One region of the Achromobacter sp. NPDC058515 genome, then DNA from elsewhere that is predicted to be linked to it. Evidence: predicted binding sites of a transcription regulator. Region 1 holds the regulator's gene; the other holds the start of a gene.
The links. Region 1 encodes FNR, which switches genes on or off when oxygen is low (the NO sensors DNR and NnrR bind a similar motif). Its sites were predicted from a motif close to TTGATNNNNATCAA; they were not measured.
Positions count from the first base shown of each region.

Region 1 (7,666 bases):
CGCCCAGCAGATAGATCACGTCGCGCGCCGCGTAGCGCACGAAGAGCCGGGATTCTTCGGTTCCCCGCGCGTAGGCGGGCAGCTTGTCCGTGCCGTACTTGTACTGGTTATAGGTGGGGCAGATGCCGCGTTCGTAGGGCGCATAGCCCTTGCCGTCCGCGCGCGGCCGTTCGTTGGTCAGGTACAGGTAAGAAGAGGGGTTGGCGACGACGTAGCGCAGCGCCAGTCCGTCGCGGCGCAGCGGGCCGTCGATGTTGTTCAGCACCGCGTAGCGATGCACCAACTGCGCGCCGCCGGAGTGTCCGGCCAGCACGATGTTCGCCAGGGATGCCAGGCGCTTGCGATCGTCCAGGCTGCGCAGCAGGTCGTCAAGCACCTGGAACGAGCTGACCGGCGCGGGCCGGCCCGCCGCCTGGACGCTGTCTTCGCCGTCTTCCCAGCTGGCCTTGCGCCAGGCCGCCATGCCGCCGAAACCCGAGTCGATGGATCCGGAGAAGCGCGGCGCCAGGATCAGCGTCTCGCGCTCCCGGTCGGGGTTGCCCGCCAGCAGGGCGGCGGCGGTTTCGTAGTAGTGGTCGGCGTCGCGCTTGACGCCGTGGATGACGACGAGCACCTGCTTGATGCCGCGCAGGTCGTCCTTGGCCAGGTTGCGGTTGGCGTAGACCGGCATCTTGTACCGGTGCCCCGGCTTGCCGAGTTCCACCGTCTGCCAGCTCAGGGGCGCCGCGCGCTTGGGCGCAGGCACGATTTCATCGTAGTCGTAGGGGTCGGGCAGCGGCGTTTGGGCGCGCGCGGCCAGGGGCGCCAGCGTGGCGGCCATGGCAAGCGAGGCGGCCAGGCAGCGCGCCAGGCGCGGCCCGCGAGCCTGCCATGCCTGGGACACAGAGCTTGTGGGCGCGCGGCGCATGGCGCGGCAGACGCTCAGCAGCCGTCGTGGCCGAGCAGTTGCTTGAGCGCGGCCAGGTCCAGGATGCGGACCTCGCGCTGGTTGATCTTGATCAGGCCGTCGCGCGCAAAGCGCGAGAACAGGCGGCTGACCGTTTCCAGCGTCAGGCCCAGGTAGTTGCCGATCTCTTCGCGGCTCATGCGCAGCACGAACTCGGTGGACGAATAGCCCAGCGAGGCATAGCGCTGCGACAGGTTCAGCAGGAAGGCCGCCAGGCGCTGCTCGGACCGCATCGAGCCCAGCGAGGCCAGCATCTGGTGCGAACGGGTGATCTCGCGGCTCATCAGGCGGCGGAACTGCTGCTGCAGCGACGGCAGGTGCGCGGCCACGCGATCGACTTCGTTCAGCCGGATGACGCAGACCTCGGAATCTTCCAGCGCCACGGCGGCCGACACGTGCTTGCCATCCAGCATGCCGTCCATGCCGACGATCTCGCCCGGCAGGTGAAAGCCGGTGATCTGGATCTGGCCGGTCGCGTCTTCCAGTTGCGTCTTGAGGCTGCCGAAGCGCACGCCGTACACGGCGTCCAGCGGGTGGTCCAGCGAATACAGCGTCTTGCCTTTTTCAAGGCGGACACGCTCCTTCACCAGCTCGTCCAGCTTTTCGACTTCGGCGGCTGCCATGCCCACGGGAACGCAGACGTGCCCCAGCATACATGTGGAACAGTGAGCGGCATCAGGGGCAATGGGGACCCGTTTTTGCATACGATGACCTTTAGAGTGCCCATTGCGCGGCGGAAGGCCGGAACGGGTGCAAAGCGTGAGACAGGCGTCTATTGTAGTCCGTTGTTACTACGGGTGTCTTACCGGGCGCCGGGCAAGCCGGTAGGCAATCCAGTCCTCGCCGGCGATGGCGACGGCCGCGGCGCACAGCGCCGGGTCGACGGGGTAGTACTGGCAGGTCACCAGGCCGCCCCGGTCCGGGGCTTCCAGGCGGGCCTCGATCTCCCTGCGCACGAAAAGGCAGGGCTGGCCGGGCACGTACTCCTCGATCTCGTCCATCAGCGCGATCAGCGCCGGGTCCACCCGGAAAACGTCGCCCCGCACGCGCCTGCCGTTGTCCGCCGGGATCAGTCCGGGCCAGTCGCCAAAGTCCACCAGCATGCCCGGCACGCTGGCCGGGCCGACGTGGCAGGGAGCGGGCAGCCCCCGGCTGGCGGCGGCTTGCGCCAGATCGTTGATTTCGCCTGCTCGTAGGGTGCCGTAGACAAAAACGTATATGCTCATTGTTCAGTTGCTGCTGCACGTCGAAGAGACCATGAGGCTGGCCGGGTGTTGAAATTTTCTCATCCGGCCGCATATTCAGGTTATCGAGCCCGCCGGCACGTATCGGTCAGGCTCCCCAACAAGCCACAACGACCATTATGCGATTCGACAAACTTACTACCAAGTTCCAGCAAGCCCTGGCCGACGCTCAAAGTCTGGCCGCCCGCAACGACCACCCCTACATCGAGCCCGTCCACGTGCTGTCCGCCCTGCTGTCGGATTCCGACAGCGGCGCCGGCAGCCTGCTGGCGCGCGCCGGCGTGGCGGTCAACCGGCTGGCGCCGGCCCTGGAAAACGCCCTGAAGTCCCTGCCGCAGGTGCAGGGCGAGGACAACGTCCAGGTGGGCCGCGACCTGCAAGGCGTGCTGACGCGCACCGACAAGGAAGCCGCGCGCCGCGGCGACACCTACATCGCCAGCGAACTGTTCCTGCTGGCGCTGGCCGACGACAAGGGCGATGCCGGCCGCATCCTGCGCGACGCGGGCCTGCAGAAGAAGGCCCTGGAAGCCGCCATCGACGCCGTTCGCGGCGGCGAGAACGTCTCCGGCGCGGAAGGCGAGGCCAACCGCGAAGCCCTGTCCAAGTACACGATGGACCTGACCGAGCGCGCCCGCCAGGGCAAGCTGGATCCGGTGATCGGCCGCGACGACGAAATCCGCCGCACGATCCAGATCCTGCAGCGCCGCACCAAGAACAACCCCGTGCTGATCGGCGAGCCCGGCGTGGGCAAGACCGCCATCGTCGAGGGCCTGGCGCAGCGCATCGTCAACGACGAAGTGCCCGAGAGCCTGCGCGGCAAGCGCGTGCTGTCCCTGGACCTGGCGGCCCTGCTCGCCGGCGCCAAGTTCCGCGGCGAATTCGAAGAACGCCTGAAGGCCGTGCTCAAAGAGCTGGGCCAGGACGACGGCCGCAACATCGTCTTCATCGACGAGCTGCACACCATGGTCGGCGCGGGCAAGGCCGAAGGCGCGATGGACGCCGGCAACATGCTCAAGCCGGCGCTGGCGCGCGGCGAGCTGCATTGCATCGGCGCGACCACGCTGGACGAATACCGCAAGTACATCGAAAAGGACGCCGCGCTGGAGCGCCGCTTCCAGAAGGTGCTGGTCGACGAGCCCGATGTGGAATCCACCATCGCCATCCTGCGCGGCTTGCAGGAACGCTATGAAATCCACCACGGCGTTGAGATCACCGACCCGGCCATCGTGGCGGCGGCGGAACTGTCGCACCGCTACATCACCGACCGCTTCCTGCCCGACAAGGCCATCGACCTCATCGACGAGGCCGGCGCCCGCATCCGCATGGAAATCGACTCCAAGCCGGAGGTGATGGACAAGCTGGACCGCCGCATCATCCAGCTAAAGATCGAGCGCGAGGCCGTCAAGAAGGAAACGGACGACGCGTCCAAGCGCCGCCTGGGCGTCATCGAAGACGAACTGGAAAAGCTGCAGCGCGAGTACAACGACTACGAAGAAATCTGGAAGGCCGAGAAGGCCGCGGTGCAGGGCACCCAGGCCATCAAGGAAGAGATCGACAGCGTGCGCGCCGAGATGGCGGAACTGCAGCGCAAGGGCCAGTTCGACAAGCTGGCCGAGCTGCAGTACGGCAAGCTGCCCGATCTGGAATCGCGCCTGAAGGCCGCTGAAGTGGGCGCCGCCGAGGCGGCCGAGAACGCCGAAGGCGACGAGTCCCGTCCGCGCCTGCTGCGCACGCGGGTCGGCGCGGAGGAAATCGCCGAGGTCGTGTCGCGCGCCACCGGCATTCCCGTGTCCAAGATGATGCAGGGCGAACGCGAGAAGCTCCTGCACATGGAAGAGTTCCTGCACAAGCGCGTGGTGGGCCAGGACGAGGCCGTGCGCCTGGTGTCCGACGCCATCCGGCGTTCCCGCGCAGGCCTGGCGGACCCGGCGCGGCCGTATGGCTCGTTCCTGTTCCTGGGCCCGACGGGCGTGGGCAAGACCGAGCTGACGCGCGCCCTGGCCGAGTTCCTGTTCGACTCCGAAGAGCACATGATCCGCATCGACATGAGCGAGTTCATGGAGAAGCACTCGGTGGCGCGGCTGATCGGCGCGCCGCCCGGATACGTGGGCTACGAAGAGGGCGGCTACCTGACCGAGGCCGTGCGGCGCAAGCCCTACAGCGTCGTGCTGCTGGACGAAGTGGAAAAGGCCCATCCGGACGTGTTCAACGTGCTCCTGCAGGTGCTGGACGACGGGCGCCTGACCGACGGCCAGGGCCGCACCGTGGACTTCCGCAATACCGTGATCGTCATGACCTCCAACCTGGGTTCGCACCATATCCAGACCCTGGCGGGCCAGCCTTACGACGTGATCAAGGAAGTGGTGTGGGACGAGCTCAAGCAGACGCTGCGGCCCGAGTTCCTGAACCGCATCGATGAAGTGGTTGTGTTCCATGGCCTGGAAGCGCAGCACATCGAGTCCATTGCCCGCATCCAGCTTCGCCGCCTGGGCGAGCGCCTGGAAAAGCAGGAGATGCGCCTGGAAGTCACCGAACCGGCGCTGGCGGAACTGGCCCGCTCCGGCTTCGATCCGGTGTTTGGCGCGCGCCCCTTGAAGCGCGCGATCCAGCAGCAGATCGAGAACCCGGTGGCGCGCCTGATCCTCGAAGGCAGGTTCGGCCCGCGCGACGTGGTGCCGGTGGACTGGCAGGACGGCGAGTTCATCTTCACCCGAACGCTGCAGTAAGCAAAAGCCCGGCGCAAGCCGGGCTTTTTTTTGCCGCAGCGGTGCGGCAGGCGTCCGATATTACTGAAATTCCCACAAAAGCTGAGGTCCATCTTTCGCGGGTGTCTGACACCGTGCGGACCCGTTACCGCTTCCTCCGCGGGTGTCTGACACCGTGCGGCGGGCCGGACCCGTTACCGCTTCCTGGGCGCCGCCTCGGACAGCGCCTGTTTGATGATGGCGTTGGCCGTCCAGCGCACCACGTCGGTGAGCTCGGGCAACTCCAGTTTCCAGATGTCTTTCAGCACCAGGAACACCTCGGTGCCGTAGACCAGCGACAGCGCCTGCGCCACACGGTCCTGCTGGGTGGGCGTCAGGTCGGCCGCCAGCGGCGCAATGGCGCGCTTCAGGGTGTCGACGCGGTGGCCGCGCACCAGCCGGGGTTCCGCCGCCGCCTTGCCGGCGCTGGCCTCGGCGTGCTGCTGCAGGGACACCAGGATGGCGGCGCGCAGCGGCGCCTCGTGCGCTTCCAGCCGCGGGTAGGCAAAGCGCAGCAGCTCGTCGACGCGCGCGGCGGCGTCCGGCGCGCTGGAATCCCAGGCCAGGATCGGGCCCAGGCTTTCGTCCACCACGGCGGCGATCAGCGCGCTCTGGCTGGGGAAGTAGCGATAGGCGGTGGCGCGCGAGACCTGGGCGTGTTCGGCCAGCTCGGCGACGGACGGCGTGAGGCCCTGCGCCATGAGCTGGTGCGCCGCGTCCAGCAGGATCTTGCGGGTGCGCGCGCGCGGACCGTGCGGGGGCTCGCCGCTGGCCGCGGCCTGCCGGCTGGCGGGCGCGATCAGCCGGGCGCCGGCCGCTGCCGCAGGGGCCGTTTTGGCGGGGGATTCGGTTTGACGTGAGACTGGTGTCTCAGTATGATTCTTTCGTCTCATTTCTAGATTCTACAGGCCTTTTGGCCTCACATATCGAGGCGCGCACGGAGTGTAGCCGCCCACGGAGGAGTCATGACGCATACGAAGCAGCGGGTCTATGTCGCCGCGACCTACGACACGAAGGGCCACGAGGCCGAATACGTGGTGGACCTGCTCAAGCGCGACGGGCTGGACGTGGTGTCGGTGGACGTCTCCACCTCGGGCGCCGCCAGCGCGGCCATGGTGCAGGCGCAAGAGGTGGCCAAGAGCCATCCCGAAGGGGCCGGGGCCGTCTTCACCGGCGACCGCGGCACCGCCATTGCCGCCATGGCGCTGGCCTTTGAGCGCTATGCCGCGGGCAATGCCGGGATCGGCGCCTTGCTGGGCCTGGGCGGCTCGGGCGGCACCGCTCTGATCACGCCGGCCATGCGCGCGCTGCCGATCGGCACGCCCAAGGTGATGGTGTCCACCATGGCCTCCGGCAACGTCGCGCCCTATGTGGGCCCGTCGGACATCGCCATGATGTATTCCGTGACGGACGTGGCGGGCCTGAACCGCATTTCGCGCCGGGTGCTGGCCAATGCGGCCGGCGCCATCGGCGGCGCGTTCCGCCAGGCGGCCAGCGTGGCCGGCGACGACAGCCGGCCCGCCGTGGGCATCACCATGTTCGGCGTCACCACGGCCTGCGTGCAGCAGGTCACGCCGCTGCTGGAGCCGCGCTACGACTGCCTGGTGTTCCATGCCACGGGCACGGGCGGGCAGTCCATGGAAAAGCTGCTGGACAGCCATCTGCTGGCCGGCGTGCTGGACCTGACCACCACCGAGGTCTGCGATTTTCTCTTTGGCGGCGTGCTGCCCTGCACCGAGGACCGTTTCGGCGCCGTCGCCCGCACCCGCGCGCCTTACGTCGGTTCCTGCGGCGCGCTGGACATGGTCAATTTCGGCGGCATGGACACCGTCCCCGAACGCTACCGGGGCCGCAAGTTCTATCCGCACAATCCCCAGGTGACCCTGATGCGCACGACCGCCGAGGAAAACACCCGGCAGGGCGAATGGATCGCCGACCGGCTCAACCGCTGCAATGGCCCGGTGCGCTTCCTGATTCCCGAGGGCGGCGTGTCGGCGCTGGACGCGCCGGGACAGGCATTCTGGGACCCCGAAGCCGACGCTGCCCTCTTCGCCGCGCTGGAAGCCAGTCTGGTGCAGACGGCGGACCGCCGGCTGGTGCGCGTGCCTTGCCACATCAACGATCCGCTGTTCGCGCAGGCGGCGGTCGAACACTATCTTGAAATCGCCACACATTGAGGAAAGCCGTCATGCCGCGTTTTGACCGTAACGAGCTGCTGGACAAGTTTCGCGCCATGGTGCGCGCGCGCACGCCGATTGTCGGCGGCGGCGCGGGCACGGGGCTGTCGGCCAAGTGCGAGGAAGCGGGCGGCATCGACCTGATCGTGATCTATAACTCGGGCCGCTACCGCATGGCGGGCCGGGGGTCGCTGGCCGGCCTGCTGGCCTACGGCAACGCCAACGAGATCGTCGTGGACATGGGCCGCGAAGTCTTGCCCGTGGTGAAGAAAACCCCGGTGCTGGCGGGCGTGAACGGCACCGATCCGTTCTGCGACTTCGACGTGTTCCTGGACGACCTGAAGCGCCAGGGTTTCGCGGGCGTGCAGAACTTCCCCACCGTGGGCCTGATCGACGGCAACTTCCGTGCCAACCTGGAAGAGACCGGCATGGGCTATGCGCTGGAAGTCGACATGATCCGCCTGGCGCACAAGAAGGGCATGCTGACGACGCCCTACGTCTTTAACGAGGACGACGCCGTGGCCATGGCGCGCGCTGGCGCGGACATCATCGTGG
Region 1 covers NZ_JBHXNI010000016.1:50,553-58,218, forward strand. Annotated here, with positions in the region: gene ACFWP0_RS23755 (hypothetical protein) at 1-907, opposite strand, end outside; gene fnr (fumarate/nitrate reduction transcriptional regulator Fnr) at 922-1,650, opposite strand; gene ACFWP0_RS23765 (gamma-glutamylcyclotransferase) at 1,738-2,172, opposite strand; gene clpB (ATP-dependent chaperone ClpB) at 2,310-4,916, shown strand; gene ACFWP0_RS23775 (TetR/AcrR family transcriptional regulator) at 5,090-5,737, opposite strand; gene ACFWP0_RS23780 (Tm-1-like ATP-binding domain-containing protein) at 5,900-7,111, shown strand; gene ACFWP0_RS23785 (phosphoenolpyruvate hydrolase family protein) at 7,123-7,666, shown strand, end outside.

Region 2 (7,666 bases), on a different contig from region 1:
GGAAGTCATCGGCTCGATGGGCAACGACGCCCCGCTGGCCGTGCTGTCGGACCGCGCCAAGCCGTTCTACAACTACTTCCGCCAGTTGTTCGCGCAGGTCACCAACCCGCCCATCGACCCCATCCGCGAACAGCTGGTGATGTCGCTGGTGTCCTTCATCGGCCCCAAGCCGAACCTGCTGGACATCAACAACGTCAATCCGCCGCTGCGCCTGGAAGTCTCCCAGCCGGTGCTGGACTTCGCCGCCATGGCGCAGATCCGCGACATCGAGCAGGTCACGGGCAAGAAATTCCGCAGCTTTGAGCTGGACATCACGTATCCCGCCGCCTGGGGCCCCGAGGGCATCGAGGCCCGCGTGGCCGCGCTGTGCGCGCGCGCCGTCGACGCGGTGCAAAGCGGCTACAACATCCTGATCGTGTCGGACCGCCTGGTCGACAGCGAGCGCGTGGCCATCCCCGCCCTGCTGGCCACCTCCGCCGTTCACCAGCACCTGATCCGCGCCGGCCTGCGCACCAACACCGGCCTGGTCGTGGAAACCGGCTCGGCGCGCGAAGTCCACCACTTCGCGCTGCTGGGCGGCTACGGCGCCGAAGCCATTCACCCCTACCTGGCGCTGGAATCGCTGGGCAAGCTGAATGACCCCGAAAAGGCCGTGAAGAACTTCATCAAGGCGATCGGCAAGGGCTTGAACAAGGTCATGTCCAAGATGGGCATTTCCACCTACATGTCCTACACCGGCGCGCAGATCTTCGAAGCCGTGGGCCTGCAGAGCGCCCTGGTGAACAAGTACTTCACCGGCACCTCGTCCAACATCGAAGGCATCGGCATCTTCCAGGTCGCCGAAGAAGCGCTGCGCCAGCACCGCGCCGCCTTCAGCACCGACCCGGTGCTGGCCAACGACCTGGACGCCGGCGGCGAATACGCCTATCGCGTCCGCGGCGAAGAGCACATGTGGACGCCGGATTCAATCGCCAAGCTGCAGCATGCCTCGCGCGCCAACAACTACCGCACGTACAAGGAGTACGCGCAGATCATCAACGACCAGAGCCGTCGCCACATGACCTTGCGCGGCCTGTTCGAATTCCGCTTCGATCCGTCGCGCGCCATCCCGCTGGACGACGTCGAGTCGGCCAAGGACATCGTCAAGCGCTTCGCCACCGGCGCCATGTCGCTGGGCTCCATCTCGACCGAGGCGCACTCGGTGCTGGCCGTGGCCATGAACCGCATCGGCGGCAAGTCCAACACCGGCGAAGGCGGCGAGGACGAGCTGCGCTACCGCGCCGAAATGCGCGAAGGCAAGAGCACCATCAAGGACGGCGACACGCTGGCCTCGGTGCTGGGCACGGACCGCATCGAAGCCGACGTCGAACTGAAGAAGGGCGATTCGCTGCGTTCGAAGATCAAGCAGGTGGCCTCGGGCCGTTTCGGCGTGACCGCCGAGTACCTGTCGTCCGCCGACCAGATCCAGATCAAGATGGCTCAGGGCGCCAAGCCCGGCGAGGGCGGCCAGCTGCCCGGCCACAAGGTGTCGGAATACATCGCCAAGCTGCGCTATTCGGTGCCGGGCGTGGGCCTGATCTCGCCCCCGCCGCACCATGACATCTACTCGATCGAAGACCTGGCCCAGCTGATCCACGACCTGAAGAACGTGAATTCCAAGGCCTCGGTGTCGGTCAAGCTGGTGTCCGAAGTGGGCGTGGGCACGGTGGCCGCGGGCGTGGCCAAGGCCAAGGCCGACCACGTCGTGATCGCCGGCCATGACGGCGGCACGGGCGCGTCCCCGGTGTCGTCCATCAAGCACGTGGGCACGCCTTGGGAACTGGGCCTGGCCGAAACGCAGCAGACGCTGGTGCTCAACCGCCTGCGCAGCCGCATTCGCGTGCAGGCCGACGGCCAGATGAAGACCGGCCGCGACGTCGTCATCGGCGCGCTGCTGGGCGCCGACGAATTCGGCTTCGCCACCGCGCCGCTGGTCGTGGAAGGCTGCATCATGATGCGCAAGTGCCACCTGAACACCTGCCCGGTGGGCGTGGCCACGCAAGACCCCGTCCTGCGCAAGAAATTCCAGGGCAAGCCCGAGCACGTCGTGAACTTCTTCTTCTTCATCGCCGAGGAAGTCCGCGAGATCATGGCCCAGCTGGGCATCCGCAAGTTCGACGACCTGATCGGCCGCGCCGACCTGCTGGACATGCGTTCGGGCGTGGAGCACTGGAAGGCGCAAGGGCTGGACTTCGCCCGCGTGTTCCATCAAACGCAGTCGGATGCCGACGTGCGCCAGACCGAAGAGCAGGACCATGGCCTTGCCGGCGCGCTGGATCATCAATTGATCGAACGCAGCAAGCCCGCGCTCGAGCGCGGCGAGAAGGTCTCGTTCATCGTTCCGGTGCGCAACCGCAACCGCACGATCGGCGCCATGCTGTCGGGCGCCGTGGCTTCGCGCTACGGCCATGACGGCCTGCCGGACGACACCATCCACATCCAGTGCAACGGCACCGCGGGCCAGAGCTTCGGCGCGTTCCTGGCGCACGGCATCACGATGGACCTGGTGGGCGAAGGCAACGACTACGTAGGCAAGGGCTTGTCCGGCGGCCGCATCATCGTGCGCTCGCCCAACGACTTCCGCGGCTTTGGCCCCGACCACATCATTGCCGGCAACACCGTGCTGTACGGCGCGCTGGCGGGCGAGGCGTTCTTCAACGGCGTGGCCGGCGAGCGCTTCGCCGTGCGCAATTCGGGCGCCGCCACGGTGGTGGAAGGCACGGGCGACCACGGTTGCGAATACATGACCGGCGGCACCGTCGTGGTGCTGGGCGCCACGGGCCGCAACTTCGCGGCCGGCATGTCGGGCGGCGTGGCGTATGTCTGGGACCCCGAGCGCACGCTCAAGCACCGCGTCAACCTGTCCATGGTGGAACTGGAAGCCGTGGCGCCGCATGCCGAGCAGCAATCGCAGAACAACATCGACATCTGGCACAGCGCGCAGCGCGGCGGCGAACGCGAAACGGATGAATCCATCCTGCGCCGCCTGGTGGAGGATCACTTCCGCTACACCGGCAGCTATCGCGCCCGCGAGATCCTGGGCGACTGGGAAGCCTCGCGCGGCAAATTCGTAAAGGTCATGCCGACGGACTACCGCCGCGCATTGGGTGAAATGTGGCGTGCAGCCAACCCGCAACAACTGGCTGCGTGAGGAATACCATGGGAAAAGTTACCGGCTTTATGGAATTTCAGCGTCTGCAGGAGGCCTCCGAGGCCCCGCAGAAGCGGCTGAAGAACTGGCGCGAATTCGTGCTGCACCTGACCGACGACCAGGCCAAGCAGCAGGCGGCGCGCTGCATGGATTGCGGCATCCCGTTCTGCAACAACGGCTGCCCGGTCAACAACATCATCCCCGACTGGAATGACCTGGTGTACAAGCAGGACTGGCGCCGCGCGCTGGAAGTCCTGCATTCCACCAACAACTTCCCGGAGTTCACGGGCCGCATCTGCCCGGCGCCGTGTGAAGCCGCCTGTACCTTGAACATCAACAGCGACGCCGTGGGCATCAAGTCCATCGAGCACGCGATCATCGACAAGGGCTGGGCCGAAGGCTGGGTCGCGCCGCAAGTGCCGGCGCGCAAGACGGGCAAGAAGGTTGCGGTGGTGGGTTCCGGCCCCGCCGGCATGGCGTGCGCGCAGCAGCTGGCGCGCGCGGGCCACTCCGTGACCCTGTTTGAAAAGAGCGATCGCATCGGCGGCCTGCTGCGCTACGGCATCCCCGACTTCAAGCTGGAAAAGCACCAGATCGACCGCCGCATCTCGCAGATGGAAGCCGAAGGCGTGGAATTCGCGCCGTCGACCTACATCGGCAGCCCGAAGGACCCCGTGGCCGACGGCCTGACGGTGCGCACGCCGCAATCGCTATTGGCCGAATTCGACGCCGTGGTCATGAGCGGCGGTTCGGAAACGCCGCGCGACCTGCCGGTGCCGGGCCGCGAGCTCTCGGGCGTGTATTACGCCATGGACTTCCTGCGCCAGCAGAACAAGGCGGTCGCCGGCGACCGCCTTACCGACCAGACGCTGGCCAAGGGCAAGCATGTGGTGGTGATCGGCGGCGGCGACACGGGTTCCGACTGCGTGGGCACCAGCAACCGCCACGGCGCGGCCTCGGTCACGCAGTTCGAACTGATGCCCCAGCCGCCCGAGTCCGAGAACAAGACCATGACGTGGCCGTACTGGCCGCTGAAGATGCGCACCTCGTCGTCGCACGAAGAGGGCTGCGACCGCGATTGGTCCGTGACCACCAAGCTGCTCAAGGGCAGCAACGGCAAGGTCGAAAAGCTGATCGGCGCGCGCGTCGAATGGTTCAAGGACGACGCCACCGGCCAGATGAAGATGCGCGAAGTCGAAGGCTCGGAGTTCGAGATCAAGGCGGACCTGGTGCTCCTGGCCATGGGCTTCGTATCGCCGGTGCAGACCGTGCTTGACGCCTTCGGCGTCGACCGCGACGCCCGCGGCAACGTGCGCGCCAACACCGACGACTACCGCACCAGCGTGGAAAAGGTCTTCACCGCCGGCGACATGCGCCGCGGCCAGTCCCTGGTGGTCTGGGCCATCCGCGAAGGCCGCCAATGCGCGCGCTCGGTGGACGCCTACCTGATGGGCAGCAGCGAACTGCCGCGCTGATAACAGCCAGGCAAGCCACGCCGCCGAGCGCACGCGCGCCGGCGGCGTTTTCCTTTGGGGTCGCCCCGCCTGTTGCGGGATAACCACTTTTGGATTGCGGTCTTTTCACGATTTGACACACGTCAACCGGGCACTGCGGCAGGTCTGAGAACCTGTCCGCTCACCCCATGGAAAGATCGGAGAAGAAAATGTTTTCGCTGAACGGGCGCATCCGCGCCACCGCCATCGCCGGCCTGGTCGCCGCCGGCGCATTCGCCGCTCCCGCTCATGCCCACGAAGCGGGCGACGTGCTGTTCCGGGTCGGCGTGACGCAAGTCCGCCCCTCGTCCAACAACGGCTCGGTGCTTGACGGCGCCGTCAAGCTGGACGTGAACAACAACGTGCGTCCCAGCTTCACGCTGGCCTACATGGCCACGCGCAACATCGGTATCGAACTGCTGGGCGCCTGGCCGTTCCAGCACGACGTCAGCGGCAGCGGCCTGGGCAAGATCGGCTCCAGCAAGCAATTGCCCCCCACGCTGAGCCTGCAATGGCACATCCTGCCCGACAGCATGATCCAGCCGTACATCGGCGTGGGCATCAACTACACCCACTTCTTCGACACCAAGGCCGAAGGCGCGCTGAAGGGTTCGGACCTGAAGCTGAGCGATTCCTGGGGCGTCGCGGCGCAGCTGGGCGCGGACATCAAGATCAGTGAACGCTGGTTCATGAACGCCGACATCCGCTACATCGATATCAAGTCCAAGGTAAAGCTGGACGGCGAGCGCGTCGGCACGGCGCGGATCGACCCGTGGGTGGCGACGGTGGGCATCGGCTACCGCTTCTAACCTTGCAGCTTGCCCCGCAAGGCCTGCAGCGCCGGCGTATCGTCGTCGGCGCGCCAGACCAGCTGGGTCAGGGCCCGGCCATGAGGGCCGGACAGGGCGCCGACGCGCACCGACTGCTCCGCCCCCAGCACCGCCAGCACCGAGCGCGGCACGATGGCCACGCCAGACCCGGCGGCCACGCATGCCACGATGGCGTGATAGGACGCAAACTCCATCACCTTCGCCGGCGCGACGCCTTCCTGGTTCAGCCACGATTCCAGGATGCGCCGGTATGAGCACCCCGCCGCGAACGCGATGACGGTGCGCTCGCCCAGCTCCTTCGCGCTTCGAATCGGATCCCAGGCCATGGGCGAGATCAGCGCCAGTTCTTCCTTGAACGCGTCCATAGCCGCCAGCCCTTCGGCGGGAAACGGCTGCGCCACGAACGCGGCCTCGATCTCGTAGTTGCGCACCATGGCGGCCAGGGCGCCCGACGTGCCGGTGACCAGTTCGATGCGCACTTGCGGCCAGGCCGCGTGATAGGCCGCCAGGATGGGCGGCAGGCGCGCCGCCGCCGTGCTTTCCATGGTGCCGATGCGCAGCACGCCCTGCAGGGCGCCCTCGCGAACCGCGGCCTGCGCCTCGTCGGACAGGCGCAGCAGGCGGTCCGCATACGACAGCAGCACACGCCCCCGGTCCGACAGCACCAGCCGGCGGTTCTGGCGCCGGAAGAGCGGAGTGCCCAGCGAGGCCTCCAGTTGCTTCAAGCGGGTCGACACGTTGGACTGCACCCGGTTCAGGTGCGCGGCCGCGCGCGCCACGCCGCCCTGGTCGGCCACGGTCTTGAATATCTGCAGGGCATCGAGATCCAAGTTTCTCATTTCAGGAACTCACGTTCTTAATAATTCACTATTCAAGATATTAGTACAGCCGTAGAGTGGGGCCATGTCAACACCTGCTTACCCCCTCCCTCAAACGGCGCCCGGCGCGGTCCGCCTGGCCTGGCCGGCCGCGTTCGCGCTGGCGGCTGCCATGGGGATCGGCCGCTTCGCGTTCACGCCCGTGTGGCCGCTAATGGCGCAGGAGGCGGGCCTGTCGCTGGCCCAGGGCGGCTGGATGGCCTCGGCGAACTACGCCGGCTATCTGCTGGGCGCGCTGGCCGCGATCATCTGGCCGGTGCGCCGCCTGCGCGGCACGCTGGCGGCGAGCCTTGCCGCCGTGGCGGCGCTGACCCTGGCCATGCCGCTGCTGGACAGCGTGGCCGGCTGGAGCGCACTGCGGCTGGCGGCGGGCTATGCAAGCGCCAGCGCCTTCATCTGCGTGGCGGCCTGGCGCCCCGTGCCCGTCGGCGATCCGCGCGAAGCGTCCGCTTCGGCCGTAACCTTTGCCGGCGTGGGCGCGGGCATCGCGCTGACGGGCCTGGCCTGCCTGGCGCTGATGGGCTGGGGCGCCAGCGCGAACCTGACGTGGGCCGCGCTGGGCGGCCTGGCGCTGGCGCTGTCCGCGCTGGCCTGGCCCGGGCTCAGCCGGCAGGCCCCGCCGGCCCGCAAGTCCGCCGCCGCCGCGCCCCCGGCGCGCCTGCCGCGAGGCATTTCCCTGCTGGCGCTGCATTACGGCATCTTCGGCGTCGGCTACATCGTTCCCGCGACCTTCCTGCCCGCGATGGCCAAGGAGATCTTTCCGGACCCGGCGATCTTCGGCTGGGCCTGGCCGCTGTTCGGGCTGGCCGCGGCGCTGTCCTGCCTGCTGGTTCCCAGGCTGGCGCGCGGGCGCGACGACAGGCAGGTCTGGCGCGGCGCCCAGGCCCTGATGGCCGTCGGCATGCTGACCGTGGCGCTGTGGCACCACATCGCCGCCGTGATTCTTGCCGCGCTGCTGGTGGGCGGCACCTTCATGGTGATCACCCAGGCGGGCATCCTGACCGCCCGGCGCCTGGCGGGCGCGGCGGCCCCGCGGGCGGCCGCGGTTATGACCTCGGCATTCGCGGCCGGCCAGATCCTGGGGCCGCTGCTGGCATCGTGGGCGGCGCGCTGGGGCGCCGGCCTGCCGCAGGTGCTGGCGGCCAGCGCGGCGCTGCTGGCGCTGTCCGCCTGGGCATTGGGAAAAGTCACGACAGATCGCGAAGGCGCTGGGCATAATGCGATCGGCCCCAAGGGCTGTTCACATTAGAAATCAGAAAGCAGGAAGAGGAGTCT
Region 2 covers NZ_JBHXNI010000001.1:638,089-645,754, reverse strand. Annotated here, with positions in the region: gene ACFWP0_RS03085 (glutamate synthase-related protein) at 1-3,190, shown strand, start outside; gene ACFWP0_RS03080 (glutamate synthase subunit beta) at 3,199-4,665, shown strand; gene ACFWP0_RS03075 (OmpW family protein) at 4,854-5,492, shown strand; gene ACFWP0_RS03070 (LysR substrate-binding domain-containing protein) at 5,489-6,352, opposite strand; gene ACFWP0_RS03065 (YbfB/YjiJ family MFS transporter) at 6,417-7,640, shown strand.
Region 2: a site for FNR is predicted at 4,778-4,791, ahead of ACFWP0_RS03075 (OmpW family protein). Genes of this name have one in related genera too.